Regions from separate parts of the Thalassospira sp. CA1 genome, predicted to be linked through region 2. Evidence: riboswitches for the same ligand, from Rfam matches in the RefSeq annotation. Region 2 holds a riboswitch; the other holds the start of a gene.
The links. Region 2 has a riboswitch for cobalamin ahead of AC5Q5A_RS05435 (DUF4198 domain-containing protein). Riboswitches for the same ligand answer to the same signal wherever they lie in the genome.
Positions count from the first base shown of each region.

Region 1: another riboswitch for cobalamin. It lies ahead of AC5Q5A_RS07875 (ABC transporter substrate-binding protein); the one in region 2 lies ahead of AC5Q5A_RS05435 (DUF4198 domain-containing protein).

Region 1 covers NZ_JBZCIA010000003.1:226,451-232,136, reverse strand. The annotation lists gene AC5Q5A_RS07885 (AraC family transcriptional regulator) at 1-29, shown strand, start outside; gene AC5Q5A_RS07880 (OpgD/OpgG family glucan biosynthesis protein) at 32-1,633, opposite strand; cobalamin riboswitch at 1,806-2,008, shown strand; gene AC5Q5A_RS07875 (ABC transporter substrate-binding protein) at 2,235-3,260, shown strand; gene AC5Q5A_RS07870 (FecCD family ABC transporter permease) at 3,301-4,377, shown strand; gene AC5Q5A_RS07865 (ABC transporter ATP-binding protein) at 4,374-5,174, shown strand; gene purD (phosphoribosylamine--glycine ligase) at 5,214-5,686, opposite strand, start outside.
Region 2 covers NZ_JBZCIA010000002.1:290,750-296,435, forward strand. The annotation lists gene AC5Q5A_RS05410 (DUF1491 family protein) at 1-8, shown strand, start outside; gene AC5Q5A_RS05415 (peptidylprolyl isomerase) at 85-405, opposite strand; gene yaaA (peroxide stress protein YaaA) at 600-1,376, shown strand; gene AC5Q5A_RS05425 (glycosyl transferase family protein) at 1,401-2,465, shown strand; gene AC5Q5A_RS05430 (DUF924 family protein) at 2,525-3,067, opposite strand; cobalamin riboswitch at 3,218-3,414, shown strand; gene AC5Q5A_RS05435 (DUF4198 domain-containing protein) at 3,585-4,382, shown strand; gene cbiM (cobalt transporter CbiM) at 4,399-5,076, shown strand; gene AC5Q5A_RS05445 (NikL family nickel/cobalt ECF transporter subunit) at 5,069-5,665, shown strand; gene cbiQ (cobalt ECF transporter T component CbiQ) at 5,662-5,686, shown strand, end outside.

The DNA of each region.
Region 1 (5,686 bases), on a different contig from region 2:
GCCAGTCTGCCGATATGGCCCCGCATTAACCCTAACCCTGTTGCTGATTACCCAGTGCCGGCAAATGCTGGAACATCCAGGTTTCACTTAAGGGGCCGTCACCGCGTTTCAGATACATGCGCAGGTCAACCGGATCATTGCCCGCCGCCTTAAGGTCAAAGGCCGCCCGCCAGATGCGGGTATCCATGATCGGTTCGATCTTGGTGCGGACAATCTCCCCGCGCGAGGATGTCACAACCACTTCGGGGAATTCACCGTATGCAAGCGTTCCCAGAACCTCACCCTCGAACTCGACCGAAAACTTGATTTCGTCCTTGGGTCGGTTGGTGCCTGGCTCCCCGCCGCGGCCCATGCGGGTTGCGGTGGCGGTTGCCAGTTCCTTGACCGGGAACGGGTTATGGGCCTGCCAGTAAAGCCGGTATTTGAATTGATAAGAATTGCCAGCCTTGGCCGGGCCATTCGGGACCCAGAAGGCGGCAATGTTATCGTGGATTTCATCGTCGGTCGGGATTTCGATCAACTGAACCGCGCCGTCATTCCACTGGCCCTGCGGTTCGACCCACAGGCTGGGGCGGCGGTGATAACGCACACCATCCAGATAGTTTTTCACATCGCGATCGCGCTGCATCAGACCGAAACCACGCGGGTTGTTGTCACCAAAGGCCGATGCGCGGATGGTTTCAGGGTTGTTCAGCTGTCGCCAGATGCGTTCGCCGCCACCGGTCCAAAGCTCCAGCCCATCGCTGTCATGCACTTCGGGGCGCCAGTCAAAGCGGAACGATTTGTTCTGTTCGGAATACCAGAACATGCTGGTTAGCGGTGCGATGCCAAGCCGTTCGATGTCACGGCGCAAAAACAGATGTTTTTCGACATCCATCGTGACGCCTTCGCCGCGATAAAGCAGGAATTTATAAGCACCCGTGATGCTGGGGCCATCCAGCAGGGCATAGACCGTCACCGGATCTTCGGGGTTTTTGGCCGGTTCGATAAAGAATTGACGGAAATCGGGGAATTCTTCGGGAACCGAGGTCGCCGTATTGACCGCAATGCCACGTGCCGACAAGCCATACTGGCCTTCATCGCCAATGGCGCGGAAGTACGATGCGCCAAGAAACGCCGCCCAGTCCTGGGTTTTCCAGTCATCGCGCGCCTGATTTTCATGCAGGCGGAAACCGGCAAAGCCGCTATTGGCGGGCAGCTGGCGGGCAATGCTGTCTTCGGGCATGTCAAAGTAATCGGGCTTATAGATCACTTCGCGTGCCTGTCCGTTTTCCAGAAGATACATATGCACCGGTTTGGCGAAATACATACCCAGATGGAAAAAGGTCAGCGGATAGGTGCCCGATCCGTCGGAAAACGGCGAATGGTCGCGTTTGTAATGCAGCTTGCCATGGGTGTCGTAATCAATCTTGCCGACAATTTCCGGGTTTGGCGCAACGGGCGGCTCGTAGGCCGATGCGGCCATGGATTTGGCGCGTGCAATCAGATCGGCAAAATCAAACGGCTGTGCCGAACCCAGATCAAGGCCGTCGACATCTGCCAAAGCATGCTGATAGATCGACATTCCCGGCAGGATAAGACCGGCTGCCGCGATGGATTTCAAAAAGCGTCTGCGTTCAACAGAAGTCGTCATGTTCATCACATTCCTGTGGTTTGAGGTGTCGGGAAAGCATACCCGGCAGTGTGGAGGTAATCGGGATGAAACATGGCAAATTCAAGGTCGTATCAATTGCGTTTTATGCATGGAGCCTTGGCGTTAATGCCGCTGGTGGTCTGCCAATTTCCTTGACCGTGTTTTTGGTTTAATCTAACCGTGACGTGTCGGTATCCGAATATCGGATAAAGGGAATTCGAGATGGGCCGAATATTGGCTCATTAACCGAAGCTGCCCCCGCAACTGTAGGCGGCGAGCATTTTTCTGACCAATGCCACTGGGATCAACCTGGGAAGGCCAGGGAAAATGTGTTGACCCGTAAGCCAGGAGACCTGCCGACACGAAGACGACGGACCGGGCGGGGTGCCCCGGAGAATGTCGGTACGTGTCTTGGCCCAACAGTTTAGCCCAGGTTTTCTAAGCTTTAAGGCCGGCATCTTCCGCCATCTCCTGACACTTTTGCCAGTCCATTGACAGTAGCAAAAGTGATGTTATGTTATAACATAACATTTGACGATGTGTTGAAACTGGATCATCCAAAACGGTCCCGGATCAGCCCATCAGCAAGAGGGAACTAAAAGTGATCAATCACGATAAACGTGTACTGGCGGTCGGGGTGTTTGCCGCTGGTCTTATTTCATCTGTTTCATTTGCGTCCGCAACCGAATATCCGCTCAGTATCGAGAATTGCGGCACTGTGTTGCAATTTGATGCGGCCCCCGATCGCGTGGTGTCGCTGGGCCAAAGCACGACCGAAATTCTTTATTCGTTGGGCCTGGCCGACAAGGTCAAGGGTACGGGGGTCTGGTTCGGTCCGGTGATGGATGAATTCAAGGATGTGAATGCATCTGTGCCGCGTCTGGCCGACAATGATCCGGGGTTCGAAACCGTTGTCGCGCAAAAGCCGCAACTGGTTGCCACCCAGTATCAGTGGCATGTCGGGCCCAAGGGCACCGTCGGCACCACCGAGCAGTTCAACGAATTGTCCATTCCGGTCTACACCGCACCTGCTGATTGTGTGGGCAAGGACAATGCCGGTGGCGGTGACGGCGTTCGCCATGAAGGCTTCACCATGGATCTGATTTATCGCGAGATTTCCGATCTGGCGCAGATTTTTGATGTCGAAGATCGCGGCGAGGCGCTGATTGCCAGCCTGAAGGAACGTCAGGCGAACTCATTGGAACGTGTGACGGCAAGCGGCCATGACAATGTTTCCGCCGTCTTCTGGTTTTCCAGCCCGGAAATCAACAGTGATCCCTATGTGGCCGGCAAAAACGGTGCGGCGGGCTATATCGCCGGTAAACTTGGTGTTCGCAACATCATCGACAGCAATGAAGAATGGCCGACCGTTGGCTGGGAAACCATTGCGCGCGCCGACCCTGATATCATCGTGATTGGCAAGATGGGCCGTCGGCGTTTTCCGGCTGATGACTGGCAAGTCAAGGTGGATTTCCTGAAAACCGATCCGGTCGTAAGTCAGATGAAGGCGGTGCGCAATGGCAATATCGTGGTGATGGACGCCCAGTCGATGGATCCGACCATCCGCCTGATCAATGGTATTGAAACACTTGCCGAAGCCGTCGAACGACTGAGCGCTTCGAACTGACCTGCACTGCCAAAGGCACCTGATATGCCCGGAGAATTCAATGTTTGAAACAACGCCAGTGCAGCAGCCGGTTCAGCCACCTCGGCAATCGCTGGCGGGGCGGGCATATCTTGTGCGGGCCGGTGTCAGTCTTGGCGCCCTGGTTTTGCTTGTTGGCGTCATCGCGATGGCGGCAGCCAAGGGGGAAACGCACATTCCCCTTGGCACCGTGTTTCAGACCATTGCCAATCATCTTTGGCAGGCGGGCTATGACGTTGATCCGATTGATGCCGGGATCATCTGGAATTACCGAATATCGCGCGCCATGGTGGCGGCGGCCTGCGGGGCGTCCCTTGCGCTATCGGGCGCAGTGTTGCAGGCGCTTTTGCGCAATAGTCTCGCGGATCCTTACTTGCTGGGCATATCGGCCGGGGCATCGACCGGTGCGGTCAGTGTCGCCATTCTGGGGTTTGGCGCGGGCATGGTTTCCCTGTCGCTTGGCGCCTTTGTCGGCGCGCTGGTGGCGTTCGGGTTTGTTGCGCTTTTGGCCATTCCGGCCGGACGCGGGGCAGGTGCGATCATTCTGGCCGGGGTTGCCGGATCGCAACTGTTTAACGCGTTGACGTCCTTCATCGTGACCAAGGCCGCCACGGCGGACGAGGCACGCGGGGTGATGTTCTGGTTGCTTGGAAATCTAAGTGGCGTGCGTTGGCCCGATGTCTATCTTGCCCTGCCGGTTGCCGTTATCGGCTTGTTGGTTTGCCTTTGGTATTCGCGGGCGCTGGATGCCTTTACCTTTGGCGTGGAATCGGCAGCGTCCCTTGGTGTGCCTGTGCGCCGGGTTTATGTGGTGTTGATTGCCATTGCTGCCTCGATGACCGCGGTGATGGTCAGTATTGTCGGATCCATCGGCTTTGTCGGGCTGGTCATTCCCCATGCCGCGCGGTTCTTTGTCGGGACACGGCATGGCTTTCTGTTACCGGCCTCCGCCCTGATCGGGGCGGTGTTCCTTGTCGCGGCTGATATTGTATCGCGCATCATTCTTGATGGTCAGGTCCTGCCCATCGGGGTGATCACGGCCCTGATCGGTGCACCGGCCTTTGCGATCATCCTGTGTCATGGGCGGGTGTTGCGATGAGCCTTGAATTACGCAATGTCGGCTGGAATGCCGGATTCAAAAAGATCATCAGCGACGTGTCGCTTCGGGTGACACGTGGCGAGTTTTTGGGAGTCATCGGGCCAAACGGATCTGGCAAAACCAGTATGATGTCGGTGCTTGGTGGCATTCGTGCCCCGTCGACCGGGCAGGCATTGCTGGGGGACCAACCGATGAAGAAAATCGGTCGGCGCAACCTTGCCCGTCATATCGGCTTTGTCGAACAACAGGCCGACACCATCGACCGCATTACCGTGCGCGATGCCGTCGCGCTTGGTCGAACGCCGTACCTTAGTTTGCTGTCACCATGGTCAGGGCACGACGACGCCATCGTGTGCGAAGCCCTTGCCAGTGTTGAAATGGGACCGTTCGCGGATCGGATGTGGCATACGCTTTCGGGCGGTGAAAAGCAGCGCGTTCACATCGCCCGTGCCTTGGCCCAGCAGCCGGACTTCCTGTTGCTTGATGAGCCGACCAACCATCTTGATATCCATCATCAACTGGGCCTGCTGGAACTGGTGCGCGCACTGCCGGTCACCGTGGTGGCCGCCCTCCATGATCTAAACCATGCGGCGATGTTTTGTGACCGGATTGCGATGATGGATGGTGGCAAGCTGATCGCGCTTGGCACGCCCGAACAGATTTTGACATCGCAAAACCTGCGCGATGTTTTTGGGGTTGCCGCCGATATCGAAATTGATGATCAGGGCCGCTGTCACATCCGCTATCACGCCGGGAACCAGAAATCTTTGGCCATAAAAAAAGACCGGGTTGCGTAACCCGGTCCTTTGCTTTCAGCATCTGGGACTTCTTGGTGCTTAGCCCTGTTCGCGGGCAACCGCACGCCAGCCGATATCGCGGCGGCAGAAACCACCATCCCAATCAATTGCATCAACCGCCTCATAGGCGCGTTTCTGGGTTTCGGTCACCGTCGCACCGCGCGCGGTCACACCAAGAACGCGGCCACCGGTCGCAACCAGTTTGTCGCCATCCATCTTGGTACCGGCATGCAGGACCTTGACCTTATCCATGGCGTCCGCCGCTGGAACGTTTTTGATCTCGGTCCCTTTTTCATAAGACCCCGGATACCCCTTGGCGGCCATGACAACGACCATGGCGGTTTCATCGTGCCATTCGGGTTTGACTTTATCGAGCGTGCCGGTGGCAGCACCCTCAAGGATATCAAGCACGTCTGATTTCAAACGCGTCATCAGCACCTGACATTCCGGGTCGCCAAACCGAATGTTGTATTCGATCAGCTTCGGGTTGCCCGCATCGTCAATCATCAAGC
Region 2 (5,686 bases):
ATTTCTGACAGGCGGGTCTGAAAAAGAAAAAGGCTGGCAATGAAATGCCAGCCTCTACGTTTTGCTTCACGCGGAAGCGATTGCTTATGCGGTGCGCTGCAGCAGGTGGTAACCGAAATCGGTCTCAACCACGTCAGACGTCGAACCAACTTCCATGCTGAACGCAGCAGCATCGAATTCCGGAACCATCATGCCACGGCCGAAGAAGCCAAGGTCGCCGCCCTGCTGGCCGGACGGGCAATCGGAGTTGGCTTTTGCCAGTTCTGCGAAATCGGAACCGTTTGCGATCTGGTCTTTAAGCGCGTTGATTTCGGTCAGGGCTTCGTCTTTGGTGCGGGTGGCGGTCGAACGTGCCGAACCGGCATACATCAGAAGAATGTGCGACGCGCGAACTTGTTCACTCATAATGGGTCCTTTCATCCGTCAAAACTTGCAACCGACGGATTTTCTGCAAGATTAGAAGTTTATGGATAACGCTAAGGGTCCAAATCCATGTACAGCCGTATACTCCTGTACATAGGGTTGGACCCTAGACATTGCCCATGCCTTGTGGCTTGTTACGACAAATCGAACCGAGATGAAAGAGAAGAGGCAGATTGATGCTTGCTGTTGTGTCCCCGGCCAAAAAGCTGGATTTCGAAACAGACGTCCCGGAAATGTCTGTTTCTCAACCCGCATTTCTGGACGACACCGAACAACTTGTTGATGTCGCGCGCAAAAAAAGCCGCAGCGATCTGATGAAGCTCATGGGCATCAGCGAAAACCTTGCCGATCTGAACTATCAGCGTTTTCAGCATTTTTCGCGTCCGTTTAATAGCACCAACGCCAAACCGGCGATCTTTGCATTCCGCGGTGATACCTATGTCGGCCTTGATGCCGATACCATGAAGGCCGAAGACATCGACTGGGCAGAAGATCATTTTCGGATGCTCTCGGGCCTTTATGGCCTTCTGAAGCCGCGCGATTTGATGCAGCCATATCGTCTTGAAATGGGAACGCGCCTTTCCAACCCGCGGGGCAAGGACCTTTACGCGTTCTGGGATGATAAGCTTTCAAAAGAAATCAACGCGATTACAAAAGGTCACAAGGATCGAAGCCTGATCAATCTCGCCTCGAACGAGTATTTCAAATCGATCAAGACCAAGGTCCTTGATGGCCCGGTAATTACGCCTGTGTTTAAGGAAGTGAAGGGCGGTACGGCCAAGGTTGTCGGCTTCTCGGCAAAGCGTGCGCGTGGCATGATGGCACGCTATATGATTGACAATCGGCTCGAAGACCCGCAAGAGCTCAAGAAGTTTAATGTTGATGGCTATCGCTATCAGGATGACCTCTCGACCGAGACAGAGTGGGTCTTCACGCGTATTCACGATCAGTAACACCAACTATTCCGGTGAAACCATATGACCGACGAGCATCTTGAACAGCTCGAGGATGAGAATGTCTTACCAGAGGCGCATCCGTTTTCTGGCTATCTGCGCACGTTCTTCCGTGGGCCGGGTCGTTCGCGCAGTCTGACACGCGAGGAGGCATTTGATGCGTTCTCGATGATCCTGCGCGACGAGGTCGAACCGATCCAGCTTGGCGCATTCCTTTTGATGCTGCGCTACCGTGCTGAGACGCCCGAAGAACTGGCCGGCATGATCGAAGCTGTGCGCAAGGCCGCGCGCCTTGAACCGGATGAAGACAGCAAAGATGACGCGCTTATGCGTCCTGCGCTGGATTGGCCATCCTATGCGGCCGGTCGGACCCGTGGTCTGCCCTGGTTTGTGCTGTCGGCGCTTTTGCTGTCGCAGAATAATGTTCCGGTGCTGATGCATGGCTATAACTCGCATCTGGTCAACGGGATCAGCACAGAAGTTGCCATCAAGGCGCTTAAGCTTCCGATTGCCATGTCTGCAGAAGAAGCGCGTTCTGATATCGCATCGAAGGGTTTTGCATATCTGCCGCTGCGTCACATGCATCCCAAGCTGCAGGAGCTGATTGGATTGCGTCCGCTTCTTGGGTTGCGCAGTCCGGTCAATACGTTACTGCGTTTGCTTAATCCGTTGCATGCGCGTGCAGCCTTCCTTGGTGTGTTTCATCCGGCGTTTCTTGATGTCCATCGTGAAACCGGCAAGCTTTTGGAACTTCCACGCATCGGTGTGATCAAGGGCGGTGGCGGCGAAGCCGAAAGAACACCCTATAAGCATGTCGATCTGCGCATGCTTGATAATGGTGAGCTCAATGATGTTCGCTGGCCCGCATTGCTGTCAAAAACCGAAAAGGATGGCGAAGATCAAAGCCCTGTGTCGCTAAAGCACTTCCTGGCAGTCTGGCGTGGCGAGGTGGAAGATATTCCCGCCGAAGCCAAGATCAAGGGGAGTGCCGCCATGGCAGCCTTCCTTGCTGGCAAGGCGGATTACATGGATGAGGCAGAAAGCCTTGTTCAAGGCTGGTGGGATAATCGCGACCGTGATGTTGGCTGATGTTCTGCGCCTAAGTGCGATCGAATAAAAGGGACGGGAAACCGTCCCTTTTTTAATGCTCAGAACGATGATCCGGGCTCTTTGAGAAACGCCACTTCCTCTGGCGTCGATGCGCGGCCCAGTATTTCGTTCCGATGTGGATAGCGGCCAAACCGGTCAATGATCTTTTTGTGTTTCAGCTCGAACTCGTAATTGTGCTCAAGGCCGGGCTGTGAAAACAGGTCAACCGCCACTTCATGAATGATTTCTGATTCTGAGTGCATGTAGGGCATATACAGGAATGCTTGTTCCTGCGGGGTGACCAGTTTGCGATCCAGCCTCAAGGAAACAGCTTCCTGCGCCAGCACCAATGCCATTGGATCCGATGCAAAGGACTGTGGCTGATCGCGGTACATATTGCGGGAAAACTGATCAAGAACGATGATCTCGGCAAGCCGTCCGTGGGCGGTTTTGCGCCAGTTAAAAAGCTCCCCGGCCGTGGCGGCGGCATGAAAATCGGCAAAGCGTTCCGCGATATGGCGATCCAGGGCTTCATCCTTGATAAACCACTGTTTTTCTTCGAGTTCCTTGAACCAGAAAACAAGAACCGTTTCAGGTTTCATAATGTTTCCACCCATCTGATTGCAGGCTTTTGCGGCCCGTCGGCAAAATTGCGGGTGATCTTCGCGCCCGGTTTAAGGCGCGTCAAGCCATCCGCAAAAAGATTGTCATGGACCATGGGGCAAGGAGTTGACAGCAATCCGTCCTGCGTGGATTATGACATTGTCTTTGGTGTTGATCCGATTGGACCAACTTAAAAGGGAACGTGGTGCGTCATGCATGACAAAGCCACGGCTGCCCCCGCAACTGTAAGCGTTCAGAGCATTGCTTATGCCACTGGTGCAAACCGGGAAGGCGCATTGCTGTTTAAACCGTGAGCCAGGAGACCTGCCTTTGACTGCCGGGTGCCGATTGCCCGGTATGAAACTGTTGGACGCCGGGGTGAGCGTCAGGTTGCAGGGGTACAAACGGTCTTTTGAAGATCCGCAATCTTGCTTCCAGCCATCCTATCGTTCTTTATCCTGACCCTGTGCGTTGGGCCTTTGGCCTGCGTGCATCGTTTGAGAAAGAGACGATTATATGTTTAAGACCCTTGGCAGGCTTGCAATTGCAAGCGCCTGCGTGCTGTCGGCGGCCATGCCGGCGCATGCGCATTTTCAATTGGCCTATACGCCGGACGTGAACGTGACCAAGGCCGGGGATCAGCCGGTTAAGCTGATTTTCTGGCACCCGTTTGAAAACGGTCATGTCATGGATATGGCCGAGCCGCTTGAATTTTATGCGGTTAACCGCGGTGAGAAACTTGATCTGAAATCAACGCTTTCGCCGATTACTTTCACCGGAATTGCCAACTCGGCAGCGGCCTTTGACGCAACTTTGACTCTGCGCCGCAGCGGTGATTACGTCATGGTGGTGGTCCCCGCGCCGTATTATGAAGAAAGCGAAGATATCTTCATCCAGCAGATCACGAAGTCCTATGTGAACCGCAATGAAATTCCGACCGACTGGATGGAACCGCAAGGTCTAAAAACCGAAATCCTGCCGTTTAATCGACCAACCAACATCATTGCCGGTTCGACCTTTACCGGCCGAGTGTTAGGGGAAGGCCAACCTGTGGCCGGTGTTGAAGTCGAAATCGAATACATGGCCGCAGAACCCGATATGGCCAGTAACACACCCAAAGGGCCAACGGCATCGCCAATGCCCGGTGGTGCGGTTGTGGCCATCTCCGATCAAAACGGGTATTTCACTTTTGGTGTCCCCAAGGCAGGTTTTTGGGGATTTGCAGCACTTGGCAGCGGCCCTGATAAAGAATTTCAGGGCAAGGAACTTTCACAGGATGCAGTCCTGTGGGTTCGCGCCTATGATGTGAAATAGGCGAGGGACAAAACAGATGCATATTGTTGATGGTGCGCTGGCACCGGAAGTCTTGATTGGTGGGGGTATTCTTGCAGTTGCCGGGCTTGGCCTTGGTCTGCGGAAACTGCCAATCGATAAAATTCCCGCAACCGGGGTTTTGTCGGCAACATTCTTTGTTGCGTCGCTTATTCATGTGCCGGTGGGACCATCCAGTGTGCATCTGATCATGAGCGGTCTTGCCGGGCTGGTGCTTGGCTGGACCGCGTTTCCGGCACTTTTTGTCGGTCTCTTGCTTCAGGCGGTTTTCTTTGGCTTTGGCGGCCTGACGGTTCTTGGCGTCAATACGGTCAATATCGCCTTTCCAGCTGTGCTGGCGGGGCTTTTGTTCCGGGGAATGGTATCGCGCAGCAACCCGGTCACAGCCGCCGTCCTTGGCGGATGTGCCGGTGCATCTTCCATCGGGCTGACAACGGTATTTGTCGCGATTTCGCTTGCGCTCAGCGGTGATGCGTTTGTCCCGGCGGCCAAGCTGGTCTTCTTTGCCCACATTCCGATCATGGTGGTCGAAGGACTGGTTTCAGCGGCATCAGTGTATCTGATCGCCAAGGTCAAACCGGCCTTGTTGCAGGCCGCCGATCAGATGTCGGGCTTTGAGATGCAGCCGGCAGCATCCTTACGTGCAAAGCAGGCGGGCGAGGTTTCCAATGGCTAGATCACTCATGCTGGTCTTTGCGCTTGGCATGCTTGTGGTTGGCGCAGCACCTGCACAGGCGCACAAGGTTATCGCATCCCTGTTTCCAAGTGGTTCGAACATCGAAGGTGAAATCGGTTTCTCCAACGGTGTCATGGCCGAAAACACGCTTGTTGAGATCTTTGATCTTGATGGCAACAAGATTGATGAAGTTACCACCGACGGTGATGGTTTCTTTGTCTACACACCAAGCCAGCAGGTTGATCTGCGTTTTCGTGCCGATCTCGGGGCAGGGCACGTTGCAGAGGCAACCTTTGCCATTGCGGACCTGACGGATGTTGATGGGGCTGTACAAACAGCATCGTCAAAGGCGCCGACAGCATCGGGGGCAGGGTCAAACGCTGGTCCTGCAATTACCCGCGCACAGGAAGAAATCATTGCGACCATCGTTCGTGACGAATTGCGTCCGCTCAGGCGCGAACTCACCGCCTACAAGGAAAAGAATGATCTTCAATCGATTCTGGGCGGCATTGGCTATATATTCGGTGCCTTCGGGACCATTTATTACATCGCTGCGCGACGGCTAAGAGCAAAAGCACCCAACGCATGAGCCACCTTTTCGGACATGACC